Regions from separate parts of the Yersinia mollaretii ATCC 43969 genome, predicted to be linked through region 2. Evidence: predicted binding sites of a transcription regulator. Region 2 holds the regulator's gene; each other region holds the start of a gene.

Region 1 (7,373 bases), 2.3 Mb from region 2:
TAATATTAGTCATTAAAGGCAAACTTCATCCCTTTGTTGCGTAGTTATATCAGATTATTGCTAACAGACATGCGAATCTGCTGCTGATAATTAAATGCATGGCTACCAATTTTTTCATCCCTCATCGTTAATGTCATGATTCTGCAACAGTCTCGATATTTTTTTCTCTGCTCAATAACAATCAAATTATTGAAAACAAGTGATATACAGCTTTCTTAACCTAGGATATCTTACTCTAAGAATTTCATGATTAATTGATAAAGCCAAGACTCAAAGAAGCTTCAATTGATTATTATCATTTCCTATGAGTCAAAATGAAGGAACTATTTCCGTCGCTTAAAATAAGTTAAAGAGACAAAAGAAAGACAGAATAATAAACGGAAGTTAAACAAGAGATAACTATATGCCTACAGATGATAGCAAGAATGGAATTATCGACTACGTATCAACCGGACATCTGCCGGATCCAGACACGGTAGTTAAACTGGTACAAGAAGCCCATCAACGATTTGGCACAGATACGGAAGGTGTGGTTTCAACCGTTTACCCCGCATTGGAGCGTATTCCACCGAATCTCTTTGGTGTATGCATGGTCGGCACTAACGGTAAAGTGCATTCAGCCGGCGATGTAGACTATGAATTCACCATCATGAGTGTCTCTAAACCGTTTGTTTTTGCATTAGTTTGTCAGGCTATTGGGGCGAAAGCCGCTCGCGAAAAACTGGGCGTTAACAGCACTGGGATGGCATTTAACTCTGTCACGGCGATTGAACGCGCACCCGATGGACGCACTAACCCAATGGTGAACTCCGGTGCGATTGCTACCACCAGTTTAGTGCCGGGCGCCACCAGTGATGAACAGTGGAAATTCATTTATGACGGTTTGTGCCGCTTTGCCGGGCGTGAGCTGACACTGAATGAAGAAGTGTATCAATCCGCCTGTGAAACCAACTTCCGCAATCGTGGCATTGCCAATGTGCTGCAAGGCTATGGGCGTCTGGGCTGTGATCCGCTGATTGCCACCGACTTATATACCCGCCAATGTTCACTGAATGTCAGCGCCCGAGATCTCGCTGTGATGGGCGCAACATTGGCTGATGGCGGTGTTAACCCACTGACCCGTGAGCGGGTGGTGGATAACGATGTATGTCATTACGCATTAGCCGTCATGGTCACCGCTGGGTTGTACGAAACCTCGGGTGACTGGCTGTATGACATCGGTCTGCCCGGTAAAAGCGGGATTGGTGGTGGGATTGTGACAGTGTCACCAGGTAAAGGTGGCTTGGGGACCTTTGCGCCATTACTGGATGCTGCGGGTAACAGTGTCAAAGGGCAACTGGCTGCCCGATTCTTATCACGTCGTCTTGGGATGGACATGTTTGTTTCTGAGCCTTACACCGACAAGGGTTGAGCCTCGGCATCTGGGCATTGCTCTGAAAATCGATCGTTTCAAAAACTGAGCGGCGTCAAAAGTCGAATGGTTCTGAAAACAAGAATAATATGTCAAAAGGATAGAGAAATTTATGGCGAATCAATCAACTCACCGCGCGGGTGCGGAAGTTAAAGAGTCCTGGGTGCCGATGATCACCATCGCATTGGCCCAGATTTTAATGTCATTCAACGTGGCCTCTCTGCCGGTTGCCTTGGGTGGAATGGTCAAAAGTTTTAATGTGCCACCCACCACGATTGCCACCGCTATCGTGATGTACTCACTGTCAGTGGCCGGTTTCGTGATGTTGGGTGCCAAACTCAACCAGCGCTTTGGGCCATTGGTGGTATTTCGCAGCACCGTTTTGCTGTTCGGTATCGCGCAGGTCATGATGACATTCAGTCCGAATGTCACCGTGATGATCAGTGCACAGGCATTAAGCGGTCTGGCCGGTGCGGCCTTGGTGCCAGCCTTGGTGGCACTGATTGCTGAAAACTATCGTGGTACGCAACAAGCGACGGCGCTCGGTGCATTGGGTTCTGCCCGTGCCGGTGCGGGTGTGGCGGCGTTTTTGATCGGCGGTATTCTTGGGACTTATATCGGCTGGCGTCCGGCGTTCGGTATTTTGATTGTGTTGTCGGCAGTTATCTTTGTACTGAGCTTCCGCCTGAAAGCAGATAAAGGCCGTCCAGAAGTGGGCATTGATATTATCGGTGTGATTCTGGCGGCTTCGGCCATTATTTTGCTGTCATTCGGCTTTAATAACCTGAATCGCTGGGGCTTCGGCTTAGTGCGTGACGGTGCGCCATTTGATCTGCTGGGCTTCTCACCTGCGCCATTTATGATTGTACTGGGTATTGTGCTGGGTCAGGCATTTGTGGTCTGGACGCGTCGCCGCCAAGAACAAGGCAAGACGCCGTTACTGGCACTGGAAGTGATCACCTCACCCACGGAGAAAGCGGCCGTGTTCGCCATGTTCGCCGTGGTCGCACTGGAAGCAATGCTGAACTTCTCGGTTCCGCTGTACATCCAAATCGTGCAGGGCAGCACCCCAATGGCCACGGCCATTGCCATGATGCCGTTTAACTTGTCTGTCTTCTTCTCTGCCATGCTGATTGTCCGCTTCTATAAGAAACTGACACCCCGCAAGATCGGCCGTTATGGCTTTATCACCTGTACCATCGCCCTGTTGTGGCTGGCATTTGTGGTGCGCAATAACTGGAGTGAGTTCGCGGTATTGATTGGTCTGGTGATCTTCGGTCTGGCTCAGGGTGCATTGGTCACCTTGCTGTTCAACGTGTTGGTCAGTGCGTCACCAAAAGAACTGGCAGGCGATGTTGGCTCACTACGTGGTACGACAAACAACTTGGCCAACGCCATCGGTACTGCGGTCGCCGGTGCTTTGCTGGTGGGCTTGTTAAGTGCCAACGTGATGCGCGGTGTGGCTGAAACGCCAATTCTGACGCCAGAGATTCAGGCTCAGGTCAATATGGACAGCATCAACTTCGTCAGTAATGACCGCCTACAAGGTGTGTTAGCGCAGACGACTGCGACCCCTGAACAGGTAGCGGAAGCGGTGCGAGTCAACGAAGAAGCCCGTTTACGTGCGCTGAAATTTGGCTTGCTGATTATGGCGCTGTTATCACTGCTGGCTATCTTCCCTGCGGGTCGCTTGCCGGACTATCTGCCCGGTGAATTGCCAGCGGATAATCTGGACCCTAAAGCCAGTAAATAAGCAGTGGTATTGCGAGTAAAAGCATCATAAAAAAGAGTGACAGTGTGCGATGAAAATGGCCGCTGTCACTCATCTATCTACATTATCCTAATAAGATCAATCGATTACCGCTTATCCGCATAGCCACTCATTCGCATCGTCTCAGCCACCACAGTAATCGCCGAAAACTGCAAATGATGCATAAATTCGCGCAGAATCAGCAGGCGGGCCGCAAACTCATTATCTGCCGGAATCCCTTCAGAGGCGGCAGGTCTGCCCATCATCACGGCGGCCAACCTATCAAACATTCGCTCCACTGACTCCAGTGACATCCGAGTTTCAGACTGCAAGGGCAAACCGGCAAGCAGGGCAATCTCCGCAATATTAGGGTCAGTGGTAAAGAGTTGCGAAGCTCTATTCACCGCAGGACTGATACGGATAACTTCATCTTCGACCACCATAATGGCGGTTTCCATCTCATCTGGGGTTGGCGGATTGTGCCTGAAGTAGGTGCGAGCGGTATTGATTGCGCCGACCGTGAGCTGCTGTGTAACTACTGCATCGTCGGCGTCAGAGGTTATGACGGCGGTCGATTCATCGCCAATATGCAATAGTGTAATCAATGTGTTATCGCTGAGGGCTGAACGGATAACGTCATAATCTGTCTGAATGGTATTCATTATCGAATCACCTAAATAAGTGTCGTTATTCGGTTAAACCGTGCGGAACCACCAGATTGCCACGGAAAACTTGTGGATTTACATGCTTACCCGTGCGGGCATCAATTAAGTCGACAACTTTTCTGGCCAGTGTTTCCAGCGAATACTCAATGGCAGGCACCGCGGGAACTCCCGGTAATTGCACCGAACCATCCAGACTGAAAACCATCACTTTATCCGGCACGGTGCGCTTGAAGAGATGTAACAGGGCAATGGCTTTCTGGGCTTCAATCTCATCCATCACTAGCAGGGCATTAAATTGCACGCCATTGTTCAACAGTGTCTGCAACGCCTCGGAAGAGGAGAGAACATTGCCCATCACCAGACTACGGTTGTAGGGGATCAGGTAATTTTCCAGCGCCCGCTGGTAACCCAACAGTGTCTGCTCCGCGACTGTCCCCGAAGCATGATTTAACAGCGCAATATGCCGACGGCCCTGACTGACCAGATAGTGGCAGGCGGTTTCTGCCGCGAATGAGTGGTCGAATAAAATACTGTTAGGGGTTGAGGATTCAAGGCAATCAATCATGATGGTTTTCTCATCGGGTGGCGGCAGCGGAAAGCGTGCACCGATGATGATAATGGCATCGCACAGGCCATTGGCCAGCTCTGTCACGGCGTTGGCAACCCCGACACTGTTGTCCGCAAAACGCAGTAATAAGTGCTTTTGATGCTGACTAAACTGCTTTTCTAAGGCGAACAGATAACTGGTTGTTTGCTGAATGTGTTCAGTGGCACAAATCACTCCGACACAACCTGTTGACTGCGCGGTCAGAAATTGCGCGATCACATTCGGCTTATAGTTAAGGGTTTCGACCGCTTTCATTACTGCCAGACGGCTCTCTTCCTTGACACCGCGTGACCCGCTCAACACCCGAGACACAGTGGCTTTAGATACGTTGGCTAACCGCGATACATCATTAATAGTCGACATAACTTCACTCCACTTTATCTGATCAATGGCCAGAGGGCCTGATCAGTTCCTTTTATCCTTGGTTCCAATCTAACTCTGCCCATTCTATACCCTGATTGCCATGACGGAAACCGTTGTCACCAGAAAGTATCCAGTAAAACATTGATTCTTGCTTAGCTTTTTGTGACCTCTTTCACAACTGCATATCTTTCAGTAAGTAAATATTTGAGCGCGCTCTCATATCTCTTCTGTTTGGATGGAAACCGGTTTCCATTTTGTTTCCAATGAGGCTCAATATGACAAGATGACGTGAGGCTATAGGTAATGAAAAAAATAATGCTGTGCTGCTCAGCCGGGATGTCCACCAGTATGCTAGTGAAAAAAATGCTGGCTGAAGCAGCGACCCGTGGACTGGAGGTTCAGATTGATGCTTTTGGTGCCAGCGAGTTTAACGAGCAATTCAGCCACTATCAGGTTGTGCTGTTAGGGCCGCAGGTGAAATACATGCAACGGGATTTGGCAGCAACGGCTGAGCCTTTGGGAATTCCGGTGATGACCATCGACATGATGGATTACGGCATGCAACGCGGTGATAAGGTTCTCGACTTCGCCTTATCTCTTATTAATGCAGTGAAATAAAAGGTATCTGCAATGAGTTCTCTTTACCAAACAATGGTTGGGATGATTGAGCAAACCATCACGCCGCTGGCCGGGCGGATAGGGCAACAAAAGTACATTATCGCGATCCGCGACGGTTTTACCTCGGCACTGCCGTTTATGATCATCGGTTCGTTTATGCTGGTCTTTATCTTCCCGCCATTTTCTGCTGACACCACTTGGGGTTTTGCTCGGGCGTGGTTGAATTTCTCCAGCACCTATCGCAATGAACTGATGCTGCCGTTTAATCTCAGCATGGGGGTTATGACCTTCTTTATCTCGGTCGGGATTGGCGCCAGTCTGGGTCGGCAATACAAGCTTGACCCGATCATGACTGGCCTGCTGGCATTGATGTCATTCTTGCTGGTGGCGGCTCCTTATGCCGACGGCCATATCTCAACCCAATACTTCTCCGGCCAAGGAATTTTTACCGCCATTATTACTGCGGTGTACTCCACTGAATTATATGCATTTTTAAAGCGCCATAACATTACCATCCGTCTACCCAAAGAGGTGCCGACCGGTGTGGCGCGCTCCTTTGAAATCCTGATTCCTGTGGTGGCCGTGGTCGCGACTCTGCACCCACTCAATTTATTTATCGAATCATCCACTGGAATGATTATTCCAGAAGCCATCATGCATTTGTTGGCTCCTTTGGTTTCAGCTTCAGATTCACTGCCGGCTATTTTGCTGTCGGTATTGCTCTGCCAAATATTGTGGTTTGCCGGTATTCATGGCGCGTTGATTGTCACCGGTATCATGAACCCGTTCTGGATGACCAACTTGGCACTGAATCAGGCGGCATTAGCGGCGGGTGCACCTCTGCCCCACATCTACTTGCAAGGTTTTTGGGATCACTACTTACTGATTGGCGGCGTCGGTTCAACATTACCGCTGGCCTTCCTGCTACTGCGCAGCAAAGCCATTCACTTGCGAACGATTGGCAAGATGGGCATTGTGCCGAGCTTCTTTAATATCAACGAGCCGATTCTATTTGGCGCACCAATCATCATGAACCCGGTCTTCTTCCTGCCCTTTATCTTTGTTCCGATGATCAATGCCACTTTGGCTTATATCGCAACCAAGTTGGGCTGGATTGCACAAGTTGTGTCATTAACACCCTGGACCACACCTGCACCTATTGGTGCCTCTTGGGCGGCAAACTGGGCCTTTAGCCCGGTGGTGATGTGCTTGTTATGTATGGTGTTCTCTGCGGTGATGTACTACCCCTTCCTCAAAGCTTATGAGCGCAGCCTGCTGAAAGCTGACGAAGAAAAAGAGCAACAACAGAGCTTTGCTGAAGCCGCTGAAACTCGCTAAACCCTGATTAGATTGATTTTTACGGAGAGTAAGATGAAGTATCAATTTCCACGTGATTTCTGGTGGGGCAGTGCCAGCTCCGCGCCGCAAACTGAAGGTGAGAGCCTAAGTGGTGGCAAAAGTGCGACTATTTGGGACACTTGGTATGCAAAGCAGCCAGGCCGTTTTCATCAGCAAATCGGACCACAGCAGACCTCGACATTTTATCAACACTGGCAGCAAGATATCGCGTTGCTGAAACAGTTAAATCACAATAGCTTCCGCACCTCAATTTCTTGGGCGCGTCTGATGCCCAAAGGGCGGGGTGAAGTCAACCCAGAGGCCGTGGATTTCTACAATGGCGTGATTGATGAGTTGTTGGCGCAGGGGATAACCCCGTTTATCAATTTGTTCCATTTTGATATGCCCACTGTGATGCAAGAACAGGGGGGCTGGGAAAGTCGCTATGTGGTTGACGCCTATGCCGAATATGCGGATACCTGCTTCCGTTTGTTTGGTGATCGGGTGCAACACTGGTTTACCTTCAATGAGCCTATCGTGCCCGTTGAAGGCGGTTATCTGTATGATTTCCATTACCCCAATGTGGTGGATTTCAAGCGCGCGGCCACGGTGGCCTATCAC
Region 2 (7,373 bases):
GATCACCCGCTAACGTGCAAAACAACTCACCCCCTCGCGCGGATATTTGGCGAGCATGCAGTGACGCTCTGCCCAGTCGGGCCACCCAATAGGGCATCAAGGTGCAATGTGCTGAGCCAGTGACCGGATCTTCATTGCTGTCGAGGGTAAAATAGCGCGAGACAAAATCCACCTCATCGCCGGGTGCAGTCACTATCACGCCACGGCCCGTATAGGCAATCAGCGCGGCGATATCGGGCTGCAACTGCCGCACCTGTTGCTCACTTTCCAGTACTACCAGCAGGGATTTCGCCTGCCATAACTGCTGAATATCCGCGCCGATCAGGGCGGGTAGCACGGCCGGAATGGCGATTTGCTCAGGGGGTAGTGCGGGGAAATTCAGGGCCAATCGACCAAAGTTATCAGCATCGCGCTTGACGTAGAGATCACCGCTGGCGCTGCGAAAGCAGATATCATGCAGACCGGGGTTCACCATGCTGAACATCACGTGCGCGGCAGCCAAGGTGCCGTGACCACACAAATCGACCTCACGTTCTGGCGTAAACCAGCGGATCGCCGATTTGTCCCCCTCATCCCAGACAAAGCTGGTCTCCGGCAGGTTGATCTCGGCGGCAATGTGCTGCATCTGCTCAGCAGAGAGCGGTTTTTTCAGCAGATAGACGCCCGCCGGGTTACCGGAAAGCCCCGCGCCAATAAACGCATCAACATGGAAATAGTTACAGGCCATCAATTAGCTCCGGTGATTATTCAGTACTCGATCAGCAATCGGTCAATACCAAATCAACGATCGATTCAGTGCCAAATCAACAACACACAGGCTGCCGTCAGCAAACCCATCGAGATATTAAAGGTAAACCAAGCGCGGCGGCTGCGCAGCAAGCGGCCAATCAAAGTCCCAAAGCCCAGCCAAATAATACCCGCCACCAGATTCACCATAAACATACCCAAGCTGATCATCACGATGGAGTGGTTATAGGCCGCGCCCGCTAGACTGAAGCTGGCGACGGAGCCTAATCCCATCAGCCACGCTTTTGGATTGAGGAACTGCAATAGCCAGCCCTGATACAAACGCAGTGGCTTTGGCGGCACGACATGGGTTTCCAACTTTTCATAGGCGGAAGTGGCAATTTTCCATGCCAGCCACAACAGATACAGGCTACCCAGAATTTTCAGCATCAGGTGAATAGAGGGGTAGATCAAAATCAGGCCACCGACACCAAAAGCCACCAGCAGCAACATACTCTGCATACCTAACATAATGCCTAACATCAGCCAGATAGAGCGCATAAAGCCAAAATTGGCCCCAGCGGAGGTAAGCAACATATTATTCGGGCCGGGGGTAATAGCAGCAACCCAGAGAAAACCTACCATTGAAAGAAATAAACTCAGTTCCATGAGACGGGTGCCTCTCACCCAAAATGATGCGCGATATACCCATGAAGCTAACAGTGTGTTATTGATCACACAAGAGCAACAACATGATTTCCATTCATCTTATGCATGAGTTATTTCGTCCGCTGGCCGGAGCCAGTAACCCACATCTACAAACGCTACTGCCACGGTTAGTCAGGCGGCGTGTGCAGTTGCAACCTTTTTGGCAACGGCTGGAATTGCCCGATGGCGATTTTGTCGATTTGGCTTGGAGTGAAAACCCCGAGCTGGCGCGGGATAAGCCCCGCGTGGTGCTATTCCATGGTCTAGAAGGCAATTTTTACAGCCCCTATGCCCACGGTTTGCTGCGCGCATGGCAGGCCAAAGGCTGGCTAGGGGTAGTGATGCATTTTCGCGGATGCAGTGGGGAGCCGAATCGTAACGCACGCATTTATCATTCCGGTGAAACAGAAGATGCACGCTTTTTCCTGCGTTGGCTGCGGGAAACTTATGGTCAGGTACCTACCGCTGCCGTGGGGGTCTCTTTGGGTGGCAATATGCTGGCCTTTTATTTAGCAGAGCAAGGGCAGTTGGCAGAGCAAGGGCGATTAGCTGAACAAGGGCGGTTAGCCGAACAAGGGCAGGAGAGTCTGTTGCAAGCTGCCGTGGTGGTTTCAGCACCACTGATGCTGGAGCCTTGCGCGAACCGCATGGAGCAAGGTTTTTCGCGGGTCTATCAGCACTATTTGCTGGGGCAGCTAAAATTAAACGCCACCCGTAAGCTGTTGCGTTACCCCGACAGCCTGCCACTGGCACTTTCGCAGTTGAGGGCGTTGCGCCGAGTCAGAGATTTCGATGAAGCCATAACCGCTAAAATACATGGCTTTAATGGTGCGCTGGACTATTATCGCCGATGTAGCGCCCTGCCGTTATTACCGCAGATTAAGATTCCACTGCTGATCATTCATGCCAAAGATGACCCCTTTATGACGGCTGAAGTCATTCCCAACCTCAATACATTGCCGAGCAATATTGATTATCAGTTAACCGAGCATGGCGGCCACGTCGGTTTTGTCGGCGGTTCACTGAAACACCCACAAATGTGGCTGGAACAACGTATTCCCGCCTGGCTTTCCCCCTATCTGGAGCAACAGTAATGATCATTCCTTGGCAACACGTCGACAGTGAAACGCTGGATAATCTGCTGGAAGCCTTCGTGCTGCGCGAGGGCACGGATTATGGCGAACATGAGCGCTCGCTGGCACAAAAAGTCGAGGATGTCCGCCGCCAGTTGGTGAGCGGTGATGCCGTTTTAGTCTGGTCGGAGTTACATGAAACTATCAATATTATGCCTCGGGGTTCATTCCGCGCCGATGCAGAAGAGCAGCCTTAATTCTCCTCTTGTCGCAAGAACATTTGATGAAAATCAAGGTGACAAGCTGAACACTTTGCCTTAAAAATAATCCGTATCGATTAACGAAAACAGGCCAATGCCGCCCCGGCCACTGAGAGACCCACTCCATGGAGTTACAGCTAATATGTCAACTAAACATCCGGTTATAGCCGTTACCGGCTCAAGTGGCGCAGGGACGACGACCACCAGTCTGGCATTCCGCAAAATATTTCAGCAGTTGAATATTCGCGCAGCAGAAATTGAAGGTGATAGCTTCCATCGCTATACCCGCCCCGAAATGGATGCCGCCATCCGTAAGGCGCGGGATCAAGGTAGACATATCAGCTATTTTGGCCCAGAAGCCAATGACTTTGGTCAGTTGGAGCAGAGTGCGTCGGAGTATGGCAAGCATGGCACGGGGCGCTCACGTAAGTACTTACACACTTATGATGAGGCGGTGCCTTATAACCAGATTCCGGGGACATTCACCCCGTGGGAGTCACTGCCAGAGCCTACCGATGTGCTGTTTTATGAGGGGCTGCACGGCGGTGTCGTGACCGAGCATCATGATGTGGCAAAGCATGTCGATTTATTGGTCGGCGTAGTGCCTATTGTCAATCTGGAGTGGATTCAAAAACTGGTGCGCGATACCGGCGAGCGCGGCCACTCCCGTGAAGCAGTGATGGACTCCGTGGTGCGATCTATGGACGATTATATTAACTACATTACGCCACAGTTTTCTCGCACCCATATTAACTTCCAGCGTGTGCCGACCGTCGATACTTCCAACCCCTTTGCGGCGAAAGCCATTCCCTCGCTGGATGAAAGTTTTGTTGTCATTCATTTCCGGGGTTTGGATCAGATCGACTTCCCCTACTTGCTGGCCATGCTGCAAGGGTCATTTATCTCCAATATCAACACATTGGTGGTGCCGGGTGGGAAGATGGGACTGGCGATGGAGCTGATTATGGCACCGCTAGTGCAGCAGTTATTGGAAGGGAAGAAGATCGGATAATCTCCTTCTTTCTTGGCATGGCAGCGGTCACGCCCCCGAATCACTGACGACAAGTTAGTGATTCGGGTGAGCGAACCTAGCTAACAACCCTGCAGCTTCAAGCACGAAGGGTTTAGGCGATTTCGCGGATTTCAAAACTATGAGTGATGGTCGCGGCTTTCCCTAACATCAGGGAAACTGAGCAATACTTCTCTGCGGATAACTCAACGGCACGCTCAACAATCTTGTCGGTGAGGCCCTTGCCGCTGACGATAAAATGCAAATTGATTTGCGTAAACAGGCGCGGTGCTTCTTCCCGGCGCTGAGAGGTTAAGGTGACCTCGCAATCGCGCACGTCGTTACGCCCTTTTTGCAGAATCGACACCACATCAATCGCGCTACAGCCACCCGCTGACATTAACAACATCTCCATTGGGCTAGGTGCTTTGTCGCCAGCATTTCCATCCATCAAAACTTGATGTCCTGACGCCGATTCACCCAAAAATGTCAGCCCCTCAACCCACTTTACACGTGCCTGCATAACACTCACTCCCAGTTAAATTTCCTGATCCAGACTACCCTTTCATTTAGAAACTGGCAATGTAACCCGATGTTCATCATGCTGAAGCGATACAACACAAGACACTGACCTCATCCTGTGCTACAAACAGAACCGAAAGTGTTGTTTCTAGAATTAAATAGGGTAGTGATCAATACTCAGTGAAGGGTTTCTATCCGGTACGTATATTGGCTATACCTTTCGGCAGTTGAGCAAATTAATATGCTATACCCAATAGATTCCAAAAAATGTCGGGTATAAAGAAAGTGTATTTTATAAGCACGCCGTACAGGGAACTCTGAGCCCTGTTAAGTTAGGCAGCGATAACAACAGAGGATAACAGCGAATGGTTCTCGGCAAGCCACAAACAGACCCGACTCTCGAATGGTTCCTGTCTCATTGCCATATCCACAAATATCCATCGAAAAGTACGCTAATTCACCAAGGTGAAAAGGCCGAAACGCTTTACTACATCGTGAAAGGCTCCGTTGCGGTGCTGATCAAAGATGAAGAAGGTAAAGAGATGATTCTCTCCTATTTAAACCAAGGGGATTTCATCGGCGAGCTTGGATTATTTGAAGAAGGCCAAGAACGTAGTGCCTGGGTTAGAGCAAAAACCGCCTGTGAAGTGGCTGAAATTTCTTACAAAAAATTCCGTCAGTTGATTCAGGTAAATCCAGATATCTTGATGCGCCTGTCTTCACAAATGGCGAACCGCCTTCAGATTACATCCGAGAAAGTGGGTAACCTCGCTTTCCTTGATGTCACTGGGCACATTGCACAAACGCTGCTTAATCTGGCAAAACAGCCTGATGCCATGACCCACCCAGATGGGATGCAGATTAAAATTACACGCCAGGAAATTGGTCAAATAGTGGGTTGCTCCCGCGAAACTGTGGGGCGGATACTCAAAATGCTGGAAGATCAAAATCTGATCTCCGCACACGGTAAAACGATTGTCGTTTACGGCACCCGTTAATTCCCTATAAACCGGTGCCGATACCCTCGGCATCGGTTTTCTCAATCTTTTGTGATCAATAAATTTCTGGGGCCTACATGAAGTGGCAACGGGTTATTTATCATCCTGAAGTAAACTACGCATTACGCCAAACATTGGTTCTCTGCCTTCCAGCCGCCTTGGGATTTGTCATAGGCGAGCTGCGACTTGGGCTGATGTTCTCCCTGATACCCGCGTGTTGCAATATTGCCTCGCTGGATACCCCACACCAACACTTCTTCCGACGGCTGATTATCGGTGGTGCGCTCTTTACACTGAGCAGTTTCCTGACCCAACAGCTGTTGCTGTGGCACATTCCCCTGCCGTGGATCATGCTCGGATTGGCACTGGTACTGGGTGTCAATGGCGCGATCAGCCCCCTCCATGGCCGCTTATTGCCTGCCGCGTTAATCGCCGCAATATTCAGCCTCAGCATGGTTGGCCGTGCACCTATCTGGCAAGCCCCCCTGTTGTGCGCCGTGGGGACACTCTGGTATGGCGTATTTAACTGGCTATGGTTCCGGTTATGCAAAGACCAGCCGATCCGCGAGCCCTTAAGTCAGCTCTATCATTTGCTGGCGGATTATTACGACACCAAATACACCCTATTCTCCCAGCATCTGCCGCCCGAAAAGAGTCTCCCCCCACTGCTCGATCGTCAACAGGGGATAATGGATAAGATTAATCAGCTTTATCAACAATTTAACTTAATCAATAATGCCACTAAAAAAGAGCAAAAGCGGCTACTGGGGCTGTTTCAGATGGCGCTCGACCTGCAAGAGCACATTACTGCGGCGCTGAATCAGCCGGAGAAAGTGCAAGAGTTGATGGAGCAGGGCCAATTCGAGGAGGTCATTCGCCGCAATACTCAGGTTATCTCGGCTCAGATACGCGTTATTGCCGATGATATTCTCTACCACCACCATGCTAAGACCAATTTTACCGCAGGTGATGCACTGATTGAGCTGGAAGAGATCGCCCAGCAGCACCCCGATAATCCTGTCGCGCAGTTTAGCTACTACCATGTCAGCCATATTGCCCAGTTGCTGAGCAACCGACGCCCGCTGTATGACCGCGAGTTGATGTCTAGTCAGCAACAGCAGCCGCTTTGGCCCGCCTTTGTCAGCTATCTGTCGTTTAACTCTGGAGCACTGCGCGATGCGGCACGACTGGGGGTGACGCTGGCCGCTGGCAGCTATATTGGGGCTTTGATGCAACTGCCAAAACCTTATTGGATCTTGCTCACCGTGATGCTGGTGACGCAAAACGGCTATAACGCCACCAAGGTGCGCATCCATCACCGCGCCCTTGGGACACTGTTCGGGCTAGTGTTGGCGGCGGGTTTGCTGCATTTGCAGATGCCAGAAGGGGCCACGCTGGGCATTATGTTGCTCATCACTCTGGCCTCCTATCTGGTTCAGCGCAAAAACTACGGGCTGGCGGTGATCGGCAGAACCATCACTGCGGTGTATATCTTGCAGCTATTAACCGGCGATGGCGCTGACTTTTTAGTGCCGCGTCTGCTGGATACCTTAATCGGCTGTGCACTGGCCTTTGCCAGCGCCTTGTGGTTATGGCCACAGTGGCAAAGCGGTTTGCTGCGTAAAAATGCGCATCAGGCGCTGGGGGCTTACCAGAAAATCCTGCGCTTGCTGCTAACGCCTCACCCTGATATCACCCAACTCGCCTATGAGCGCCTTCAGGTCAACAAAGCCAGTAATACCGTTTTAAGCTCACTGAATCAGGCGATGCAAGAGCCGGGCTTCAACTCAAAATATTTGGCGGATATGCGGCTGTGGGCGACCCATAGCGAGCTGATTGTGGGGCATATCAACGAAATGACTATTCTGACGCGAGAGCATCCATTAACTGAATCAGCCACACCAGCGGAGGATCATCATCATCTGATGAGTGCCACACTGGCGGCAGAATATTTGCAGATCTGTGAGATGGCAATTCAGCAGTGCCAGCAGCGGCTGGAGTCAGATAGCATCGAGGGGAATAACGATTTTGTGCAAGTGCCAGATGTCGCGCCTGATACACAAATCTCTGAACTGGA
Region 3 (7,373 bases), 1.2 Mb from region 2:
TGCCCACAGGTAGGCCGATGAAGTCCGCCAGTACCTGTAACAGCAAATTATGATCATCCAGATGTGGCGCACCGGAAACATTAACGCTGCCAATAATCCCCGTATGTTTAATCTGGAGTGGGAAGCCACCACCCAATGCGGCGTAGTCGCGCAGACTCACTCCATAGCGCGCTTCCAGAGAGGTTTGGCGCTGTTGTAGCATCAATCCCGCAGCATAAGAGCTGGTATTCAATAGCTCCACCACATTACGTTTACGCCGCAACCAATCCTGATTTTCGGCACTGGTGCCGGGCATGGCATAACTGAATACGCTTTGGCGATTGACAGTAATATCGATAGCCAATGCCGCCCCTTGTTGTTCAGCTTGCCGCTTAATTTTTTCACCTAACTGCCAGGCGATGTCGTGATCAAAGTGCATCAGTTGCAAAAGTTGTTGGTGCTGTTGGCAGTAAGTGAGTTGCTGCTGTAAATTCATGACATTCTCCGGTGATAAACAGCAGGGGGTGTCACTGTTTCCAGCCGCTACCCCCTACCGGATTTAAGCGCGTTTAACCTTGATCACACCTTTGCCTACGGCACCTTTCGCCTGCGTGTTGACTTCAACATCGCACTCTTTCGGTAGGGTCAGTGTAATCAACCCGGCGATAATCAATGAGCCAGCTAACATGCAGACTGCCGCACTTTGGCCGTAGAAGAAGATCATCACGCCGACCAGATACGGCCCGCAGAATCCGCCCAGATTCCCTAAACCATTGATGACACCACGTGCGCCCCCCGCCACTTCCGGCACGGCAATGCGGCCCGGAATTGACCAGAATGGACTGGTGGCGGCTTTGAGGAAGAATCCGCACACCACCAGGGCCAGATAGGAGATCAACACGTCGTGGCGGAAAATCACCGAGGTCACCAGCCCGGCGGCGAAGCAGAACAGTGAAATCATAATCAACAGACGGCGTTTGCCGGTTCTATCCGACAGGGTAGAGATGGCATAAATACCGGCGGTGGTGGCGATAAACGGCAGGATTGCCAGAATGCCGACCGAGGCCATATTACCGCCGGTCAGATTTTTCAAAATGGTGGGTAGCCATAGGGTGTAGCCATAATCCCCGGTTTGATAAAAGAAGTTCAGCGCCACCAGTTTCATCAGCCCTTTATTCAGGAACACGGCTTTCAATGGGGCATTGGTCACAGGCGCATCGAGCATCCGCTCAGCCCGTTCCCGTGACAGTTCAGTGACCAGATAGTCGCGCTCTTTTACCGATAGCCATTTAGCCTCTTCAGGGCGGTCACTGATAACAAACCACCACATAATCAGCACCACGGCGGAGAGAGAACCTTCGAGGAAGAAGAGCCAGCGCCAGTCGAGCGCATTGATAATAAAGCCAGACAGAGGTGCGGTGAACATGCCGCCAATGGGCGCGAACATCATGACAAAAGCATTGGCGCGGCCGATTTCGCGTTCCGGGAACCAGTTGCTCACCATGGTCAAAACCACCGGTAGCATACCGCCCTCAGACACCCCCAGCACAAAGCGCAAGAATAAAAGTTGATAATGATTGGTGACAAAACCGGTCAGAATTGAGACGACGGCCCAAACCGCCAGTGAATAAGCAATGAATTTTCTGCCGCTGCCATGTACCGCAATACGGCCACCAGGGACTTGTAAAAAGAGATAACCAATAAAGAAGATACCGCCCGCTAAACCGGCCATTTGGCTGGTAATCGCCAGATCACTCTCCATACCGCCCGGTAGCGCAAAACTAATATTGACCCGGTCCATAAAAGAAATAATACAAGCAATCATTATTGGCACAATAACGCGGAACCAACGGGCATTAGGGATCTTACTGTCCATATATATACGCCTCATGATAATAGCCAAGTATTACCCTGCATCATGCATAAAGATGCAGGGAATACCGAAAGCAAATAGGGAATATTTGCAGTTTTTAATTAAATTAAAAGAAATGTTTTTTGCATCATTTATATACCAAATAAATTTCAAGATGTAGGAAGGCGGCAAGCGAGATAATCCCGATGAGCTTACATCAGTAAGTAATTCGGGTTATTGAACGCAGCTAACACACCTACAAATTGAAAGATGACGGGTATTAATAATGAATGGCCGTTGGTGCTTCCTCTCCGGAGAAATGGGCGAGGATATTAGCAAAAACAATATCGCTCATTTGAATACGGGTCTCTTGGGTGGCGCTGGCAATATGCGGCAGCAGTACCACATTTTCCATTTCGATTAATGCTTGTGGCACATTAGGCTCATCAGCAAAGACATCCAGACCCGCACCGCCAATATCTTGCTGTTGCAGCGCATGAATTAAATCATCCTGATTAACCATGCTGCCACGGGCAATATTGATCAGAATCGCATGATTGGGCAGCGCGGCAAAAACGGTTTTATCAATCAGGCCCGCACTGTCTTTCCCACCAGAGATAGCCACCACCAGAATATCGCTCTGTTGCGCGAGGCTGATTAAATCAGGCACATATTGGTATGGCAGGCTTTCGATATGCACTGTATCAGTGTAGGCAATTTGCATATCGAAACCCGCAGCACGGCGGGCAATGGCTTGACCAATGCGGCCCATCCCAAATACGCCCAGACGTTTTCCAGTCACTTTGGACGATAGAGGTAAGCTGCTATGCGGCCACTGACCGGCACGCAGGAATTTATCGGCCTGACATAAGCGGCGAGAGGTGGCAATAATGAGCCCCAGCGCGGTATCAGCCACATCGTCTGTCAGCACACCCGGCGTGGTAGTCACAATGATCTTACGCTCACGGGTATAATCCAGATCGACAGCATCCGTCCCAACGCCGAAGATTGAGATAATCTCTACTTCAGGTAATAACGCCAACACTTCGTTGGTCACGCCAATATCACCACGAGTCACAATACCTTTAATATTCTTGCCCTGCTCAGCCAGAAACTCCGCGTGATCCGCTATCTGGAAGAGTTTGTGAACAGTAAAGTTTTGTTCCAATTTCTCCGTCAAATAGTCCATTACCGGGGCGATAATTAATACAGATTGCGTACTGTTTTTCATTATGAGTACCTGACCATGTCAATAAATCAAAGAAACCAGAATGGCGACAGGGAATCATCGGATGATGTAGCCATTCAGCGAATGTCGTTATGAGACCTGTTTTCAATGTTTTATTTTGTGATGTGGGTCACTGTAAATCATGTTAAGAAAACATGTTACCGGTAACGTGACCCAGCTATCATTGCCAAGGCTGAATTGTTTCAGCTAATCAGGTACGCGTTAAAAATTCATGTAAGGCATTAATTGAAATGTTATCGATAGCGGTCATTTGTTATGGCGGGAATAAAACATAAGCAAGGGAGACAGAGGAAAGTGAGTGGCTGCCATTGCACAGCACAATGGCAGAAAATAAGAGACGAGCATCCCTACAGAAATGGCTGGAACCTTAAATCGTCCCACCGAGTGAAATCCGATAATGTAGGTCAACCTGCTCAATTGTCGGGATTTTTTTGATTTTTTTAATCAAAATCTCAGCGGCAACTTTACCCATTTCAAAACGTGGCGTGGTAACACTGGCCAGCACCGGCGTGGTTGCCTGACCAATATCCAGCCCATGAAAACCGGAAATAGCCATTTCAGCGGGTATCGCCATGCCCAGCTTCAAGCACTCTTGTAACACCCCCACGGCCATATCATCATTGGTACAGAAAATAGCATCAACCTGCGGATACATTTGTCGTGCCAATGCCAACATCCCGGCACCAATAGAAACGGAAGAGACTTTATTCGGCGTAATATGTAATGGCGTGAAATTAGCATCACTCATTGCCTGACTATAACCTTGATAACGTTTGCGATCCCGCACATCAGACATGGAACCGAAATAGACAATATTCTGTTTTCCACTGGCGAGTAGGGTTGCCGTCATGTCATAGGCGGCCTGATAATTATTGAATCCGACCGTGATACGATTAAATTGCGGCTCCAGATCCATCACTTGGGCGATTGGAATTTCGGAGGCATTCAGATATTTATCAGCACGTAAGGTATGTTCGGAGTCTGTGAGTATCAACCCGGAGATCTGGCAGGAGAGCAGATTAATGATCTGCTCCTCTTCGCGCTCTTTACTGTAGTTATAATTGACTACCAGCGTTTGGTATCCACTGGCGGCAGTCACTGACTCAATACCCGCCAATAGATCGGAGAAAATCTGGTTATTAAAAGAGGGCACCAAGATTCCTATACGCGGACTTTTTTGATTAAGCCCCGTTTCCCCTTCAGAATCAGCACTATAATTAACTTCAGCCATCACCTGAGCAATGCGCTCACCGGTTTCTGGTGCCACTTTTTCCGGCGTGCGCAAATAGCGGCTGACGGTCATTTTGGTCACGCCGGCAAGTAACGCGATATCCTGTAACGTAACACGCTGGTTTTTCATGGCAAATACCTGGAACAAGAGTGCGAGAGGGGTAAACTGATTATGCACTGTTAACTTGTGTAATGAAAAGCATGTTACGGGTTAAATATGCTATAACAGCCATGCTGATCATTATTAAGTTATTTTATTATCAATAGGTTAATCTGCAATCTGTTAATGAAATGGGCAAAGCCCCTGCTAACCAGACTCTTTTTCTATCCTCAAGGCGACACCGCTCACGTAAGCGGTAACAGCTTGTCGTAACATGATTTAAAGTGATCTGCATCACAGTTTGATAAGGCAGAAAACGGTCTGATAGAGACATGTTTTCAGACGGCCCAGTTTAATGGAAATACCGCTACCGTGAATCGGATTTCCATCTGTTTTAAAGCAATATTGGGAAATAATAAAGACTTTATTATTCGTGATTTTATTGCCTAAATTTAAACGATGACTGTATTAATTCGACAGTGTTCACTCATAACATCTATTTTATATGTCGCTCGATTGCGCCATTAGGAATTCACAATGAAGAATCTATTTTCGCTAGAAAAACGCAAAGTATTAATTACGGGTTCCGCACAAGGTATCGGATTCCTATTAGCAAAAGGTTTGGCTGAATTTGGTGCGGAGATCATTATTAATGATATTACCGCCGAGCGGGCAGAAAAAGCCGTTGCTGAATTGCGCGCCAACGGGTTTGTTGCTCATGCCGCAGCCTTTAATGTGACCGACCATGATGCGGTCAATGAGGCTATCGAACAAATAGAGAGCAGCATTGGTGCGATTGATATCTTAATTAATAATGCCGGTATTCAACGTCGCCATGCTTTTACCGAATTCCCAGAAAAAGATTGGGACGATGTTATCGCCGTCAACCAGAAATCCGTATTCTTAGTTTCACAAGCCGTCTCCCGTTATATGGTTAAACGCCAACGCGGGAAAATTATCAATATTTGTTCCATGCAGAGTGAATTAGGTCGCGACACTATTACACCTTATGCCGCCTCTAAAGGTGCGGTCAAAATGTTGACGCGCGGCATGTGTGTCGAGCTGGCCCGTTACAACATTCAGGTCAATGGTATCGCCCCTGGTTATTTCAAAACCGATATGACAAAAGCGCTGGTTGACGATAAAGCCTTCACCGATTGGTTGTGTAAACGCACGCCCGCCGCCCGCTGGGGAGACCCGGAAGAGCTGATTGGGGCTGCGGTTTATCTGTCGTCCAAAGCCTCTGATTTCGTCAATGGTCATCTGCTGTTTGTTGATGGCGGCATGTTGGTCGCAGTCTGATAAATACAGAGGAATGATATGTCTGGTAAATGCATTATTGTCATGGGTGTTTCCGGCACGGGCAAGTCTTGTGTCGGTCAAGTACTGGCGCAGGCACTTAACGCCAAATTTATTGATGGTGACGATCTACACCCTCGCGCCAATATTCAAAAAATGGCATCAGGTCAGCCACTGAATGATCAAGACCGCGCCCCTTGGCTTGAGCGGCTCAGTGATGTGGCCTATAGCCTGCAACAGAAGAATGAAGTGGGTTTTTTAGTCTGCTCGGCACTGAAAAAGCAGTACCGCGACCGTCTGCGTGAGGGGAACCACGGTATCCGTTTTTTGTGGTTGACCGGTGATTACGATTTAGTGCTGCACAGAATGCAGCAACGCGCTGGGCATTTTATGCCTGAGAGCCTATTAAAGAGCCAGTTCGCAACATTAGAGGCCCCCGGAGCCAGCGAGCCGGACGTCATTAAAATCGATATTTCGCCTGATGTGGCCGGTGTTGTTGAACTCTGTATTGCCGCACTGGAATCTGAAAATAGCGTGAGTCATTGCGCATAAGCGCGGGCCACACGAGCATATAGGAATAGTTATGATACTTGATGAACTTAAAAGCGCGGTGAATAACCCGTGGTATCCCGAGGTGATCCGCCGGACGCTGGCGACCATTAGCCAAATGGATTTAGTCAATTTGCCCGCCGGTGAGCAAGAGATTGAAGGGCGTGAAATTTACCTGAATCATATTATTGCCGCCACCAAACCTTTATATGAGCAAGCTCCGGAATTACACCGTTACTATATTGATATCCATATTCTGCTGGAAGGCAGTGAGGTGATTGGGGCTTCGCCCTCCGCGCAGGGCCAGCGCCCGACCATGGATTTTGATACTGAGCGGGATTATGGGTTGTTTGAGGGCATCACCAGCGAAACGTTATTGACACTGGCACCGGGTGATATCGCCCTGCTGTTCCCCGGTGAGTTGCATCGCCCGATGGGGACACTTGGGGAAGTGGCTCCATTACGTAAGATTGTGGTTAAGGTGGCGAATCACCTTTTGTGATTCTTCATTCCGGTTCAGATGGATTTGTTGATAGGTTCAGTTGTGGCTGGGGGAGCAGGTTTCGGTTGATAGATTTCGGATCAGCATCCATCCCTACCGAAGGTTCCAAGGGATGCTCCCCCTGGCGGCTCTGCCTCGCCGCCAACCACAACCCACTGTTTTTCATCGCATAACCGAACACTACGCCAACCAGCAGCGAGGCGATCACTAACTTCCAGTCGCCATTGCCAGCAAAGGTTGCGCAGGCGCCAATAAAAGTACCGGGGACAAAGGATAACCACTGCTGACAGGCCTGAATGCACATCAAAAACGCCACAATACCCGTCAAGACATAACCCAAGATGGCCCACTCCGGCTGCAAGGCGCTACCCTGAATAATCATCATCGCCCAAAATACCCCGCTCAGGCAGGTTAGCAGGGTAATTAGCAACCCTTTCACCCCACCTTGGGGGCAGGCAAAGTAGGCGGTACACCCCAGAAAACCCGCCCAACTGATCAGCCCTAAGCTGACGGCAACCCAGCCCCAGACACCTGAGAGAATACCAGTGGTGATGGCAATCATCAGAATAATGTTCATCAAGATTTACCTGCGCGAAAGTGTTAAACGAAACGT

What was found. The regulator CRP, encoded in region 2, controls carbon source genes, mostly activating them, when cyclic AMP is high. The targets are predictions, from matches to a motif close to ATGTGANNNNNNTCACAT.
Region 1: a site for CRP is predicted at 4,957-4,974, ahead of HRD69_RS17055 (PTS sugar transporter subunit IIB). Genes of this name have one in related genera too.
Region 3: a site for CRP is predicted at 4,693-4,710, ahead of idnO (gluconate 5-dehydrogenase). Genes of this name have one in related genera too.

What each region holds. Positions count from the first base shown of each region.
Region 1 covers NZ_CP054043.1:3,816,257-3,823,629, reverse strand. The annotation lists gene glsA (glutaminase A) at 404-1,411, shown strand; gene HRD69_RS17070 (MFS transporter) at 1,524-3,164, shown strand; gene HRD69_RS17065 (hypothetical protein) at 3,269-3,823, opposite strand; gene HRD69_RS17060 (LacI family DNA-binding transcriptional regulator) at 3,849-4,796, opposite strand; gene HRD69_RS17055 (PTS sugar transporter subunit IIB) at 5,100-5,414, shown strand; gene HRD69_RS17050 (PTS sugar transporter subunit IIC) at 5,427-6,752, shown strand; gene HRD69_RS17045 (glycoside hydrolase family 1 protein) at 6,786-7,373, shown strand, end outside.
Region 2 covers NZ_CP054043.1:1,536,457-1,543,829, reverse strand. The annotation lists gene HRD69_RS06735 (PhzF family phenazine biosynthesis protein) at 1-727, opposite strand, end outside; gene HRD69_RS06730 (LysE family translocator) at 793-1,395, opposite strand; gene HRD69_RS06725 (hydrolase) at 1,497-2,528, shown strand; gene HRD69_RS06720 (YheU family protein) at 2,528-2,764, shown strand; gene HRD69_RS06715 (phosphoribulokinase) at 2,910-3,779, shown strand; gene HRD69_RS06710 (OsmC family protein) at 3,892-4,299, opposite strand; gene crp (cAMP-activated global transcriptional regulator CRP) at 4,664-5,296, shown strand; gene HRD69_RS06700 (YccS/YhfK family putative transporter) at 5,374-7,373, shown strand, end outside.
Region 3 covers NZ_CP054043.1:2,689,497-2,696,869, reverse strand. The annotation lists gene HRD69_RS11955 (heme-degrading domain-containing protein) at 1-475, opposite strand, end outside; gene HRD69_RS11950 (MFS transporter) at 539-1,855, opposite strand; gene HRD69_RS11945 (2-hydroxyacid dehydrogenase) at 2,112-3,062, opposite strand; gene HRD69_RS11940 (substrate-binding domain-containing protein) at 3,448-4,440, opposite strand; gene idnO (gluconate 5-dehydrogenase) at 4,948-5,712, shown strand; gene HRD69_RS11930 (gluconokinase) at 5,731-6,261, shown strand; gene HRD69_RS11925 (NanQ anomerase/TabA/YiaL family protein) at 6,293-6,760, shown strand; partial or broken gene HRD69_RS11920 (DUF1097 domain-containing protein) at 6,846-7,337, opposite strand.